Regions from separate parts of the Clostridium senegalense genome, predicted to be linked through region 2. Evidence: predicted binding sites of a transcription regulator. Region 2 holds the regulator's gene; the other holds the start of a gene.
What was found. The regulator CtsR, encoded in region 2, represses protease genes until heat stress. The targets are predictions, from matches to a motif close to AAGGTCAANNAAGGTCAAAT.

Region 1: the regulator CtsR is predicted to act here: its motif matches at 4,634-4,653, upstream of clpB (ATP-dependent chaperone ClpB).

Annotation. Positions count from the first base shown of each region.
Region 1 covers NZ_JAHLNC010000013.1:10,274-18,187, reverse strand. Annotated here, with positions in the region: gene KQI36_RS16215 (DEAD/DEAH box helicase) at 1-1,100, opposite strand, end outside; gene clpB (ATP-dependent chaperone ClpB) at 1,835-4,438, opposite strand; gene KQI36_RS16205 (rhodanese-like domain-containing protein) at 4,761-5,066, opposite strand; gene KQI36_RS16200 (NAD(P)/FAD-dependent oxidoreductase) at 5,198-6,082, opposite strand; gene trxA (thioredoxin) at 6,104-6,421, opposite strand; gene KQI36_RS16190 (MATE family efflux transporter) at 6,826-7,914, opposite strand, start outside.
Region 2 covers NZ_JAHLNC010000004.1:240,395-248,308, forward strand. Annotated here, with positions in the region: gene KQI36_RS09915 (ATP-dependent Clp protease ATP-binding subunit) at 1-2,428, opposite strand, end outside; gene KQI36_RS09920 (protein arginine kinase) at 2,430-3,464, opposite strand; gene KQI36_RS09925 (UvrB/UvrC motif-containing protein) at 3,477-3,977, opposite strand; gene KQI36_RS09930 (CtsR family transcriptional regulator) at 3,996-4,454, opposite strand; gene KQI36_RS09935 (hypothetical protein) at 4,605-4,829, opposite strand; gene KQI36_RS09940 (ABC transporter ATP-binding protein) at 5,038-6,783, opposite strand; gene KQI36_RS09945 (histidine phosphatase family protein) at 6,982-7,623, opposite strand; gene KQI36_RS09950 (hypothetical protein) at 7,749-7,914, opposite strand, start outside.

The DNA.
Region 1 (7,914 bases), on a different contig from region 2:
AAAATATTATTAATGTCTTCAAAAGTTATCTCTTCAATACCTAAACTAAATTCTATATATTCATTGTAAACATCCATAATGGGCTCATAGTCATTTTCTTTATATACCTTTTTACATTTAAAATCATCACTTTTATGAATTGTTCCCAATTCTTTTAACTTTTCTTCTCCATGCAATATAAAATCTACTATATCTTTTGTGTTATCTAAAACAAATCCTATTTTTCTCATATCAAAATTACACTTTTTCAATACATCATTTACTTTTTTCTCTTTATCCAAGTCTCTTGAGGATACTTTTTTAGACTGAATAAATTTATCTTCACTACAAATATCAATTACAATATCTCCATAAGTAAATATAGGATTCACTGTAATTTCATTTGCATTACTGTCTATATAAAAATCTACTTTTAAAGGCTGACTTTCTTTATTTTTAGGTTTTTCTATATAAAAATAATTACTAACCTCTTTTAATTTAAAAGATATCAATCCTATTGTTTTTTCTAAATTTTTATTTTTAAAAGTTAATGTAGAAGATTTTAATGTATTAAAATTTTTATAAAAAGTGCTATATCTAAAAGATTGCATTGTTTCTGGTTTATAAATATCATCACTTAACAAAAAATATTCAAAATTATTTGTACTGTAATCAGGAATGTCACTAATTTGGGTTAACTTTACTTTATCCTCATCAACAAATAATTTAAACTTTAAATCTAAGTTCCTATTTAGTATTTTTTTATTTAAATACTTCTTACCATTTACAATTAAATCAAATTTACAATTTTCAAAGAATTTTAAGACCTCAACTTCTTCATCATTATTTAAAATAATACTGTCATTTTCTAAACAATTCTCTTTTAATAAAACCTTATAGAAATTATTATACTGCTCATAAAAATTTTTATAAGATATTTTAAAACTATTATTAATGTTTATTATTTTATCATCTTTTGTATTTTTAAGTATTTCTTTTAACTTATAACTTTCCCCTATTTCATTTTTTCTTATAACATTAAACCTTAATAAGGTATTTTTAACTTCCTTATTAAGGTTTAATTCTAATTTCATATCTAAATTAATAAAATCATCAATCATTTTCATCACCAATCATTAAACGTAATTTATATAACTTTTAAATTCACTTACAATTTTTCATAAATCACTTTTTTATTTATCCTAAGTTATTATAGGTTTTTAAGTTTATTTTTAATTTATTCTTATTTAAATTTAAATATTGATAAAAAATAGTCATAATAATAACACTTTTTTAAATTTATAAACAATGCTAATTTCCATTTTATTCCTATACTCATATAAAATTATAATACATAATAAAACCTAAAACTGTTCAATGAGAACTTTTAGGTTTCCTTTTAATATAATACTATATTATTATATATTAACTTTTATCACTAATTTTATAAATTTAATTTAACCTCTTCATAAAAACATATTAACCTTTAAAATTTACTTAATAAAATAGTATTTATTTTTATATATGAGGTTTTTAAATACTATTTTAACGCATTTTTTTATTTTTTTCAATAGTTGCTTATTTTAAATCATATATATGATTCTTTCCAATACATTTTTTTAAATTCAAATTATATATTAAAATTTTTAAAAAGTTATATTCGATATACTATTGTATTCTAACTTTTAATATACAAATTCTATGACTGCTATAAAAAACAAGCTTTTATTTCTATAATAAATAGCTAAAAAGTGATATAAACTTTAAATTTTCTAAATTCAATACTATAATTATTAGTTATTGAATAAATTTAATTTCAAGTTTATATCACTATAAAATAGCTTTTTCTATTTAATTAATTTTTAACTGTTATTTCTAAAGTTTCATCTTTACCATCAACAAGAACTATACAACCATCATAAATTTCCCCTGAAATTATCATTCTAGCTATTTTAGTCTCTAACACATTTCCAATATATCTTTTTAATGGTCTTGCACCATAAACTGGATCGTAGCCTTCTTTTGCTAATATATCCTTTGCATAATCAGTTACTTGTAAGGTTATATTTCTATCACTTAGTCTTATTCTTACATCCTTTAAGAAGATATCTATTATTTTTTTGATACCTTCCCCACTTAAAGGTTTAAACATTATAATATCATCTAATCTATTTAAGAATTCTGGCTTAAACCTTAACTTCATCTCATTCATTACAGCATTTCTTGCATCTTCACTTATTCCACTTTCATCTTGGTTTTCTAACAAATAGCTACTTCCTAAGTTAGACGTCATAATGATAATTGTATTTTTAAAATCTACAGTTTTACCTTTATTATCTGTAAGTCTTCCATCATCTAGTATTTGTAAAAATATATTAAATACGTCTTCATGAGCTTTTTCAATTTCATCAAATAGTATTACTGAATATGGATTTCTTCTAACAGCTTCTGTTAATTGTCCTCCTTCTTCATAACCTACATATCCTGGAGGTGGCCCTATAAGTCTTGAAACTGAGTATTTCTCCATATATTCGGACATATCTATTCTTACAATATTTTCTTCACTATCAAACAAGTTTCTTGCAAGAGTTTTAGCAAGTTCTGTCTTACCAACACCAGTAGGTCCCAAGAATATAAATGAACCAATAGGTCTATTAGGATCTTTAAGACCTGCTCTAGCCCTAAGTACTGCGTTAGATACTGCATTTGTTGCCTCTTCTTGGCCTACTACTCTTTTTTGCAGTTCTTCTTCTAATCTTAAAAGTTTTTGTCTTTCACCTTCAATTAATCTTGTAACTGGAATACCAGTCCATTTCGAAACAATCTCAGATATTTCACTTTCTGTTACTTCTTCCTTTAAAAGAGCACCTTCATAATTTTTTTTCATTTCTTCTTCTTTGTCTTTTACTTGTCTTTCAAGTTCTGGAATTGTTCCATATTTAAGCTGTGCAACAGTGTTTAAATCATATTCTCTTTCAGCTTTTTCTAAATCTCCACGAACATTATCAAGTTGAGATTTTAAATTTCTTATTTCTAAAATATGGCCTTTTTCCTTTTCATATTTTGCTGTCATTTCATCATTTTTTTCTTTTAATTCAGCAAGTTCTTTTTCTAAATTTTTAAGTCTTTTTTGTGAAGCTTCATCATTTTCTTTAGTTAATGCTTCTCTTTCTGTCTCAAGCATTAATTTTTTTCTTCTTATAATATCAAGTTCTGTTGGAAGAGAGTCTATTTCACTTCTTATCATAGCACCAGCTTCATCTATTAAATCAATAGCTTTATCTGGAAGATATCTATCTTGAATATATCTATCTGAAAGTTTTGCTGCAGCTACTATAGCTGAATCATGTATCCTTATTCCATGATGTATTTCAAACCTTTCTTTTAGTCCTCTTAAAATAGAAACTGTATCTTCTACTGTTGGCTCTTCTATTATAACTGTTTGGAATCTTCTTTCTAACGCCTTATCTTTTTCTATATACTGTCTATATTCATCAAAAGTTGTAGCCCCAATACAGTGAAGTTCTCCTCTTGCAAGCAATGGTTTAATTAAGTTACCTGCATCCATTGCTCCATCTGTTTTTCCAGCACCTACAATTGTATGAATTTCATCTATAAATAGTATTATTCTTCCTTCTGAACTTTGAACTTCTTTTAATACTGCTTTTAATCTTTCTTCAAATTCGCCTCTATATTTAGCCCCTGCAATCAATGCACCCATATCTAATGAGAAAATAATTCTATCTTTTAACCCTTCTGGAACATCTCCTCTTACTATTCTTTCTGCCAAACCTTCAACAATAGCAGTTTTACCAACACCAGGTTCTCCTATCAATACAGGATTATTTTTTGTTCTTCTTGAAAGTATTCTTATTGTTCTTCTAATTTCTTCATCACGTCCAATTACGGGATCTAGTTTGTGTTTTTTAGCAAGTTCAATAAGATTTGTTCCGTACTTTTTAAGTGCATCATATGTTCCTTCTGGATCTTGCGTATCAACTCTTTGATTACCTCTTACATCTGATAGAACTTTTAAAAATTCATTTTTATTTATATTAAATCTGTCTAATATTTTTCCAACTGCACCTTTTTTGTCAACTTCCATAATAGCAATCATCACATGTTCCACACTAATGTATGAATCTTTAAATTCTGTTGCAATTTCATCTGCTTTAACTAAAACTTCATTTATTCTTCTTGTAGCTACTACACCTGAATTTTGAGCTCCTTCACCTAGTACTTTAGGCATCCTATCTAGCTCAGTATGCAAATCATTTCTAAGTACACTTATGTTAACTGACATTTTTTCAAAAATATTAGGAATTAATCCATCTTCTTGATTTACAAGTGCTGAAAATAAATGTATTACATCTACTTGTTGATGATTATATTTTACAGCCTCACTATATGCATCATTTAAACTTTGTTGTACTCTTACAGTCATTTTATCCACATTCATATATTCTTATGTTGTAATAAATTTTAATAAAACTTATTACAACATTTCACCTCCTTTAATAAAAATCTCTTCATTTTTAATTATTTAATAAAATACTTTAAAGCTATTTTATATTAGTTTTTCAATGCATATAAAAGTTATACATATAATAAACTTTTACACAACTAAATACTTTGTTATATTTATAATAATATAAAAGTCAAAGAAAGTCAAAGTCTATTTTTCCTTTATTTTTACCTAAAATAAAGCACAATAAGACATTTATATAAAATATCTTATTGTACTTTTCGTATTTAACTTATAGATTTATAAATTGATTTTTTTATCTTACTAAATAATTTTGTAACGGGCTAATTCCACCAGTTAAATTATATATATATCTAAATCCATTTCTACTTAAAAATGAACTTGCTGTAAAACTTCTTGAACCAGAACTACAGTAAATAACAATGTTTTCATTTTTATATGGTTCTAATAAATCAATTTTTTCATTTAGCTCATCTATTGGTATAGATATTGCATTAGGTATATGACCATACTCAAATTCAGAATAAGATCTTACATCTAAAAATATAGCATCTCTATTGTTTAAAAAATTTATTGCTTCATATTTACTTATATTTTTCATAAACTCACTCCTTAGCAAGCTTTTAAATTATCTTTATAATATATTATACTAAGTTATCTATAATTGCTCTATTTAAATAAAAAAAAACTACTTTAAAATAAGATTAATATCCATTTTAAAGTAGTTTTTCACTATTTATTTTTATTACTAATCGCCTTTTCATATAAATAACTTACAGCATTTAATGAAGCAATTTGACCTTCTCCAGCTGATTTTATATAACCATAAGGTTTTCCAATACAATCACCAGCTGCAAAGGCTCCTTTTATATTTGTTTCCAGATTTCTATTTACTTCTATATGACCATCTACAGATTTAAGTCCTGGCATTAACACATCTGGTGCTACACTATCTCTTAATATAAACAATCCGGATACTGTTAATTCTTTATCTTCAAATATTATCTTTTCAAAAGAATTTTCACCTTCAATAGATTTAATTTTACTGTGAATAACTTCTACATTATCACCTAAACTAAATTGGCCTTTAAACATTGGAACAAAGTATACTTTAGATGCCACTCCTTTTAAATAATCAACTTCTTCTAAAGAAGCTTGATTATAACCAACAACAGCTACTTCTTTTCCTTTATATAATGGACCATCACAGGTTGCACAATAACTTACACCTTTTCCTATAAGTTTTTCTTCCCCTTGTAGTAATTTTCCATAATTTACTCCTGTTGCTAATATAACTGCATCTACTTTGTAAGATTTATCATTACAAACTACAGCAAAGAAACTTCCCATTGAATAAACATTTGTTACTTTTTCATATGTTATTTCTATTCCCATATTATCTATATGCTTCTTAAAATTATTAGTAAGTTCTTTTCCACTTATACCTGGGAAGCCAAGGTAATTATCTATTTCTGGAGCTAGTTCTAACTTATTACTAAGATTCTCTTGACCAAAAATTACAAAGCTTTTATTTCTTATTTTTAAATTTAATGCAGCACTAATTCCTGCAGGACCGCTTCCTATAATAGCTACATCATACTGTTTCATCTGTTCCATTTTAAACCATGCCTTTCTTTATTACATATGTTTGTTTAAAAATTCAACTAACATTTCTTTAGGTGCAAAACCACTAAATTTATCTACTAAGTCACCATCTTTAAATAATAACATAGTTGGAACCGCTGATATTTTATAAGCAGATGCCTTTTCAACATTTGCATCTACATCTACTTTGCCTATAGTTAAACTTTCATTCATCTCTCCTGCTAATTCTTCTAAAACAGGTCCAAGCATTTTACATGGTCCACACCATGGTGCCCAGAAATCTACTAAAACTAACCCTTTTGAATTTAAAACCTCTTCATTAAAACTACTATCTGTTATATGTTTTATCATTTTTACCACTCCTTTAAATAAACTTAATATTAGATTATGCAAATACATAATTGATATACTTATATTTTTTAAATTTTAATAAAATTTAAAGACTATAATAATTTTTATCAACAAAGATTCCTTATCCTTTAACTATATTTTATCATAAAACATTCATATATTCAAATATTAAAATATATTTTAAAAATATTTTTAGTATCTTATATGAAAAGAAATTAATTACAAATTATAACTTTTTAATTTATGTGAAAATATAGGGAAACAAGCTCTAACTTAAATTTATTCAATGCCTGCCTCACTATTTTAGGTATCCAAATTTTGAAATGGATAACTTTAAGAGTTAACTTGGAACCCTATACAATAAAGCAAATTAATACTCTATATATTAAAAAAATATGTATATTTTATGAGTTTTTAATTACGGATTTTTTTTGCCACCTTCCTCTTTTATAATACCAAAAAGTTACAAACCAACCTACAATCCATCCTACCGGTATTCCTATCCATATACCATTTACACCTAAATATTTAGAAAACACATAAGATGATGGAATTCTTACAGCCCATAATGAAATCATGGAACTTATCAATGAAAACATTGAATCCCCTGCGCCCCTTATAGCACTTGTAAGCATAAAAGATGTAGATATTGCTATAAAAAAAGGTCCGACAGTCATTAAGTATCTCGCTCCAATTGTTACAACTTCCTTATCTGTATTAAAAAGCCCTATAAGTTCTTTGTTAAACATTAAAAACATTATTAAAACAACTATTGATAATGAGGCTGCCATAAATAAAGATGATTTTACGCCCTTTTTTATTCTATCTAACTTCCCTGCTCCCATATTTTGAGCAACAAAAGTAGATACTGCTGCACCTAAATTCATTATTGGTATAGATATAAAAGTTTCAACCTTAGTTCCTGCCCCAAAGGCCGCCATAGCAGATGTTCCATAACCATTTACTAATGATTGAAGCGCTATATTTCCAAAAGAAAATAACATCTGCTGAATAGCACTAGGGATTCCAAGTTTTAATCCTCTCTTAAATATATCATTATCATATATTAATCCTTTAAATCTTATTTTTAACACTTCATGTTTTTTATTAAGATAAATTATACTAAATATAAAAGAAATTCCTTGGGCTATTATAGTTGCCAATGCAACACCATTTACCCCCATATTAAAATTTAATATAAAAACTATATCTAAAAATATATTTAAAATTGTAGATATTATAAGAAATATTAGTGGATTAGTAGAATCACCAAGTCCTCTTAATATAGCACTTACAGAATTATATCCTGCTGAAAAAATAGTCCCTGCAAAAATAATAATAAGATATTCTTTTGACTGATTCATTATAACATCTGGAGTATTCATAATTTTCAATATAGGTTCACTAAAAATTATACCTATTACAGTAATAATAATCGATGTTATAAATATAAAAATATATGTTGTATCAATTGTGCATTTTATTTTCCTCAT
Region 2 (7,914 bases):
ATTCTTTAGTTATTTTTAAGTTATCACTATCTACTGTAACAATTACACTGTCTCCAGTATTTACATTTCCTTTTAAAATTTCTTCTGCTAATTTATCTTCTATAATTTTAGTTATAGCTCTTCTTAAAGGTCTTGCTCCATAGGTTGGGTCAAAACCTTCTTTTGCTAAAAATTCCTTTGCTTCATTAGAAAATTTTATATTTATATTTTGTTGTTGTAATCTATCTGATAATACATTAAGCATTAATTCTACTATTTTTAATAAATCACTTTCATTTAGCTTATGGAATACTATTATATCATCTATTCTATTTAAAAATTCAGGTCTAAAAGTTAATTTTAGTTTTTCCATAATATTTTCTTTCATTTTTTCATGTCCTGTACTTGCTTCTAGTGAATTTTTAGCGAATCCAATTGTATTTTGTTTTTTTATGTCTGAAGCTCCTACATTTGAAGTCATTATTATTATAGTATTTTTAAAGTTTACTGTTTTACCTTTTCCATCAGTAAGTCTTCCATCTTCTAAAATTTGAAGCAATGCATTAAATACATCAGGATGTGCTTTTTCTATTTCATCAAATAAAATTACTGAATAAGGATTTCTTCTTACTTTCTCTGTTAATTGTCCACCTTCATCAAAACCCACATATCCAGGAGGTGCCCCTATAAGCTTAGATACAGAATGTTTCTCCATATATTCTGACATATCAATTCTTATCAAATTATTTTCATCACCAAACATAGCTTGTGCTAAAGCTTTAGTAAGCTCTGTTTTACCTACACCTGTAGGTCCTAAGAATATAAAAGAACCTATCGGTCTCTTAGGATCTTTAAGTCCAACCCTTGCTCTTCTTACTGCTTTTGATATAGATTCTACAGCCTCATCTTGCCCTATAACTCTTCCATGTAAAATCTCTTCAAGTTTCAAAAGCCTAGTTGCCTCAGTTTCTGTTAATTTTTCAATTGGTATATTAGTCCATCTTGAAATAATATTTGCTACATGACTTGCATCTACTATAGAATTTGCATCATTCTTTTTAGATGACCATTGTTTTTCCTCTTTTTCAATCTCTTCTTTTATTGATTTTTCTTTATCCCTTAAAGATGCTGCTTTTTCAAAGTCTTGCATAGTTATAGCATCTGATTTTTCTTTTGTCGCTTGTTCTAGTTTTTCCTGTAAATCTTTTAAGCATTTTGGTGTTGTTAAATTTTCTATTCTCATTTTTGCACCAGCTTCATCTATAAGATCTATAGCCTTGTCTGGTAAAAACCTATCTGTAATATATCTATCTGAAAGTTTTACTGCTGCCTCTATTGCTTCATCTGTAATTTGAACTCTATGATGTGCTTCATACTTATCTCTTAATCCTTTTAAGATTTCTATAGCCTCTTCCTTAGTAGGTTCATCTACTAATACTGACTGAAACCTTCTTTCTAATGCAGCATCTTTTTCTATATATTTTCTATATTCATCTAAAGTTGTAGCACCTATACATTGTATTTCACCTCTAGCTAATGCTGGTTTTAATATATTAGATGCATCAATTGCACCCTCTGCACCACCAGCACCAACAATAGTATGAATCTCATCTATAAATAAAATAACATTTCCAGCCTTAGCAACCTCTTCTATAATATTATTTAATCGCTCTTCAAACTCACCTCTATATTTTGAACCCGCAAGAACAGAAGACATATCTAAAGATACAACCCTTTTTTCTTTTAATATTTCTGGTATATTACCGGATACTATTTTCTGAGCTAAACCTTCAGCTATGGCTGTCTTACCAACCCCTGGATCACCTATAAGACATGGATTATTTTTCATTCTTCTACAAAGTATTTCCAAAACCCTTTCTGTTTCTTTATCTCTTCCTATAATAGGATCAAGTTTTCCTTCATATGCTAAGTCGGTTATATCTTTTCCATACTTATCTAAAGTTTTGGTATCTTTTTTACTTTTCTTACTATGAGATTTAATATTACTTTCCTCTCCTTTAATAGCCTTTTGAATATCTTTATATAACTTTAATGGATCAGCGCCTAAATTTACAATTATCGTATAGGCTACTCCCTCACCTTCTCGTATAAGTGCCAAAGTCATATGCTCTGGAGATATATAATTTTGATTTAAACTTCTTGCTTCAACTAAACTAATTTCAAATAATCTCTTTGTTCTTGGAGTTAAAGCAATTTCATTTTCACTCATTTCAATATTACCATAGCCAACATAAGCTTCTATCAAATTTTTTACATTATCATAGTTGATATTAAAATCATTTAATATATTTTTAGAAATTCCATCTTCCTCTTTTAAGACTGCTAATAAAATATGTTCTGTTCCAACATACCCATGTTTAAATTCCCTTGACTCATCATTTGCATACATAAGCACATTTCTTGCTCTTTCAGTAAATCTATTAAACATATTAAACACCTCGCTTAATAAAATTTTCCCTAATTACTATAGCTCTATAAAAATTTATATTGTCATTTTTAATTTCATTTTTAAATTTATCTTGTAATGCTGGTAAGCTTATATCTATTAGTAATTTATTTAAAGCAGTTTTACTTATATCTTTAATTAAACCTAACTCTATACCTAACCTTATCATAGATAATAACTCCATACTTTCTTTATAATCTATAATTATTGCTGTACTTAAAATCCCTCTAGCTCTCATTATTCTATCTTCCATCTCATATTTATAGCTATTCATGAGTCTTGTTCTTGCTTCTTTTTCTTTATCTATTATTTGATATATCATAGCATTAAGTCCATTAATTATTTCTTCTTCTGTAGGACCTAAAGTTATTTGATTAGATATTTGAAATATATTTCCGTAACCTTTAGAGCCTTCCCCATACAAACCTCTTATAGTCATTCCCATTTTACTAACTGCATTAAAAGCATTTTCTATTTCCCTTGTCATACAAAGGCAAGGTAAATGAACCATTACGGAAGCTCTTACCCCTGTCCCTACATTAGTTGGACATGCAGTTAAATATCCTATATCACTATCATAAGCAAACTCTAATTTTTCCTCTATAATATTATCTATTTTATTTATATTTTCATAAATTTCCTTTAAACTTAAACCATTAGATATACCTTGTATTCTTAAATGATCTTCTTCGTTAATCATTACGCTAATGGTTTCATTATTGTTTAATATTACTGCACCTATATCTTTATTTTTTAGAAGAGATTTACTTACAATGTGTTTTTGAAATAACATTTCCTTTTCAATCTCTGTTTTTTCATCTAACCTTATTGTTTTAAAATCTTCTTTAAAATTCTCATCTAAATAAAAAGCATCTTCTATATTTTTAATAATCTCATCAGCAGTTTCTTTATTAATTTTATTTGGGAAGGGATATCCTTTTAGATTTCTTGCTAATCTTATTCTACTACTTAAAATTACATTATCCTTTACGCCTTCAGCATTTATCCAATTTTCCATAGTATTCTTCCCCTACCTTTCTAACTCTCTAATAACATCTCTAATTTCTGCTGCCTTTTCATATTCTTCTTTTTCTATAGCATTTTTAAGTTTTTCTTTTAACTGTAAAACTTCTCTTTTCTTCTTAAGTTCATTTCCATATTTTTGTGGTATTTTACCATTATGCATACTACTTAATTGAACCCTTTTTATAATAGCTGTCATTGCTTCTCTAAAACTCTCATAACATTCATCACAACCTAATAAACCTGTTTTTTTAAAATCTTCATAAGTTTGACCACATTTTTTACAACATACTTTATTAGATATTTGTTCTTCTCGATTATTAGCCATATAATCAATAAAACCACTTAAAATATTTTGAAACGAGAACTGAGATGAAAAATCTGCATCTAGACCTATAGCATTATTTTTAGCACACACTTCACATAAATGTTCCTCATATTTTACACCATTAACAACCTTTGTTATATGAAAATTTGCCTCATTCTTTTTACATCTGCTACAAATCAAAATTACCCCTCCATTTTATTATTCTAATATATTAAAAATTATGGACTTTAGTATATCTGCCCTTAATCTATTCTTACTATTTCCAATACAAGATAATGTTCTATCATTTAATGTTATCTTAATTATCTCTTTTTCTCTTTCGCTTATTATTTGTTCCTCTTTTAAAGCTTCTAAAATACTTACAGTGTTATTATATGTTATATAATCTCCTATTTTTTCATTAAGAATTTCTAAAAGATTATTATGGATTGTATATTCTATTTTTATAATTTTTATACATCCTCCTCCCCCTCTTCTGCTTTCTATGTAATAACCTTTTTCTCTTGTGAATCTGGTAGATAATACATAATTTATTTGAGATGGCGCACAACTAAAATAATCTGCTAATTCGTTTCTTTGTATCTGAATTTGATTATCTATAGACTCATCTACTAATTCTTTTATAAAACTCTCTATTAAATCTGATAACTTAGCCACAAAATCACCTTTTCCATATTTTTCATTTACCTTGACTTTCTTTGACCTTAATATTATCATACAATATTTGTATTATACTTTCAAATATTATTTTTTCCATTTCTACCTTTTATATTCACATATTATGAAAGCACAACAAAGAACTTTTCCTTATTGGAAAAGCTCTTTGTTTATATATTTTCTATCTTTATATAATGTTGAAATTCCCTTTTCAAAATCATAGTAATTTATCTTAATACAATCATCTTCATAATATCTAATATGAACTGTTTCTTCTGATTTTAATTCCACTTCTACTAAACTTGTTTCTTTCTCATATGAAAAGTTTTTTACTTTATTTATCAATTCACATATATTACTTTTGTTTTTTATCATAATTTTCTCTCCTATCTCATTTCCATTTTACTCTTAAGTTAATATTCTATGTTTTTTTCGTATTTCCTTTTTTTTCCATAAACATAGATGTTTTTCTTTTGCTATTGTACTTAAGAAGGATGATTATTTTTATGATAATTTATTTTTTATAATTTAAAACAGAAAGTTAATTTATGATTATATTTCAGTTAGAAGAAAATATTATAGCTTACTCAACTATAATATCCTCTTCTACATTTGTATTGGTAAATTGACAATTGTACAAGTTAAAATAAATACCCTTTCTATTTAATAATTCATTATGATTTCCTTGCTCTTCAATTCCCTCGCTAGTTATTACCACTATTGTATCTGCATTTTTTATAGTAGATAACCTATGTGCAACTACTATTGTAGTTCTTCCTTTGGATAACTTTTCAAGAGATTTTTGAATCATTATCTCAGTTGCATTATCTAAAGCTGAAGTTGCTTCATCTAATATTAAAATAGGTGGATTTTTTAAAAATATTCTAGCTATGGCTACTCTTTGCTTTTGTCCACCTGAAAGTTTTATACCTCTTTCTCCAACATAGGTATCATAACCATCTGGAAGAGATTCTATAAACTCATGAATATTAGCATTCTTAGCCGCTTCAATAATTTCTTCATCTGTAGCCTCAGGATTTCCATATAAAATGTTTTCTTTTATTGTTCCTGTAAATAAAAATACTTCCTGCTGAACTATTCCTATATTTTTTCTTAATGATTTTATTTTCAAATCTTTTACATCTATATCATCTATAGTAATATTTCCATCATTAACATCATAAAACCTAGGTAGTAAATTACAAATAGTAGTTTTACCTCCTCCTGATGGTCCTACCAAAGCTACAGTTTGTCCACTTTGAATATCTAAATTTATATTGCTTATAACCTCTTCACTATCTTTATATTTAAATGTTACATCATTAAACTTTATATTTCCTATAGCATTTTTTAATTCTATTGCATTATCTTTTTCAACAATATCTGTCTTTGTATTAATAATTTCTAGAAATCTTTTAAATCCAGACATTCCACTTTGATATTGCTCTATAAATGCAGTAAGTCTTCTTATTGGTTGCATAAAATATGTTATATATAAAAGATAGGCAACTAACTCTGATATAGTTATATATTCTTTGTATGCAAAGTATCCACCAGCACCTATAACTACAACATTTAGCATATCCACCATAAACCTTATTCCAGCTAAGAATTCAGCCATACACTTATAAGAATAACTTCTGGCAGTTTTAAATTGAACATTATTATCATCAAATTTTTCCATCTCATAATCTTCATTTGTAAATGCTTTTGCAACTCTAATTCCAGAAATACTATCCTCTAAACTGCCATTAACATCTGCTATCTTTTTTCTTACATTATCAAATGACCTTGCCATTTTAACCCTTTTAACCATAGCAAACCAAACTATGAATGGAATAAAAGCAAATATTATCAGTGTTAATGTTATATTTATTTTACAAAGTAATATGAATGAACCTATTAACATGACTAAAGAAATGAATAAATCTTCTGGTCCATGATGTGCAAGTTCAGATATTTCCATTAAATCATTGACTATTCGTGACATTAAGTGGCCTGTCTTATTATCATCAAAATAACTAAATGGTAATGTTTGTAAATGAGAAAAAATTTCTTTTCTCATATCATACTGAATTCTAACCCCCATTACATGACCCCAATAATCTATTATATAATTACATATTAATTTGATAACATATAATACAGTTAAAGCTATTGTAAATTTTATTATCATATTAATATTTTTATTGGGAATACCGTAATCTAACAACTCTTTTGTAATCATTGGAAAAAACAAATCTAGTGCCGCAACCAAAAAAGCACATACCATATCAATAATAAATATGAGCCTATGTTCTTTGTAGTAAGAAACAAATTTTCTTATCATACTATCCCCCCATAGATTATTTTATTATAAGTTATATACTAATGCCATTTAATATATAACTTATAATATTAATTTTATTCCCCTAATTTTTAAAATCTAATACAACTGAATTGTTATAAATTATATAAAAATCAATCATCATAAAAAATAAACTATCCTATATTATATCATACATATATGTATATATATGTAATTTATTTAAAATTGATTATATTCTTTAAAAGTATATTGATGATGAGATGCATCTGCATTGGTAACAATCTTATAATTTTCATCTTCATCAAATTCAACAACAGTTAAACTAGTTTGTTTTATAAATGGAGGTTCCCACAAATCTTTAATTTCTTTCTTTTGTAGTGCACACATAAAACCTTTTAAAACTGTAGTATGAGTTACTACTAAAATTTCTTTTCCCTTATTTTCTCTTACCATTTTCATAATAGTTCTATATGCTCTATCCCTAACTTCTTCGAAGCTTTCTGCACCCTCTACTGTTATGTACTTTTCTGGTTTATTCCAATAATTATAATGATTTTCTTTATTTAATTCACTTATTTCCTCCTGTGTTAATCCTTGCCATACCCCCAGTCTTATTTCTCTTAAATCTAAGCTTGGCACTATTTCAATATCCCTATCACCTTTTATTATTTCTGCAGTTTTATAAGCTCTATCTGATGAACTAGTATATATTTTACTAAAGTTTATATTTTCTACCCTATCTCTTAGCCATTGGGCTTGTACTTTTCCTAGTTCTGTTAAAGGAGAATCATTCCACCCTTGCATCTTACCAAGTTTGTTCCATTCAGTTTCTCCATGTCTTGTTATGTATAATTTTGTCATATACTCTCCCCCTCGTTTTAAAATTATAGCTTATATTTAAACTATTCTATAAATTCATTATAAATTTTTTTTATACTTTATTGCAACTTTAATTTTAAAATAAAAAAAGAGCCTATAAAGCTCTTTTAATCTTTTGGAGTTCTTTTGCCATGTATAACTGAATCTATGTATATGTCACCAACCCAATTTTTAACTCCATATGATGGTATATAATTTGTTTCTTCAAAATTATTATAATCTTTTTCACCTTCATTGTAGGGTCTATATTCTTCTCGCAAAATTTTATCAGTT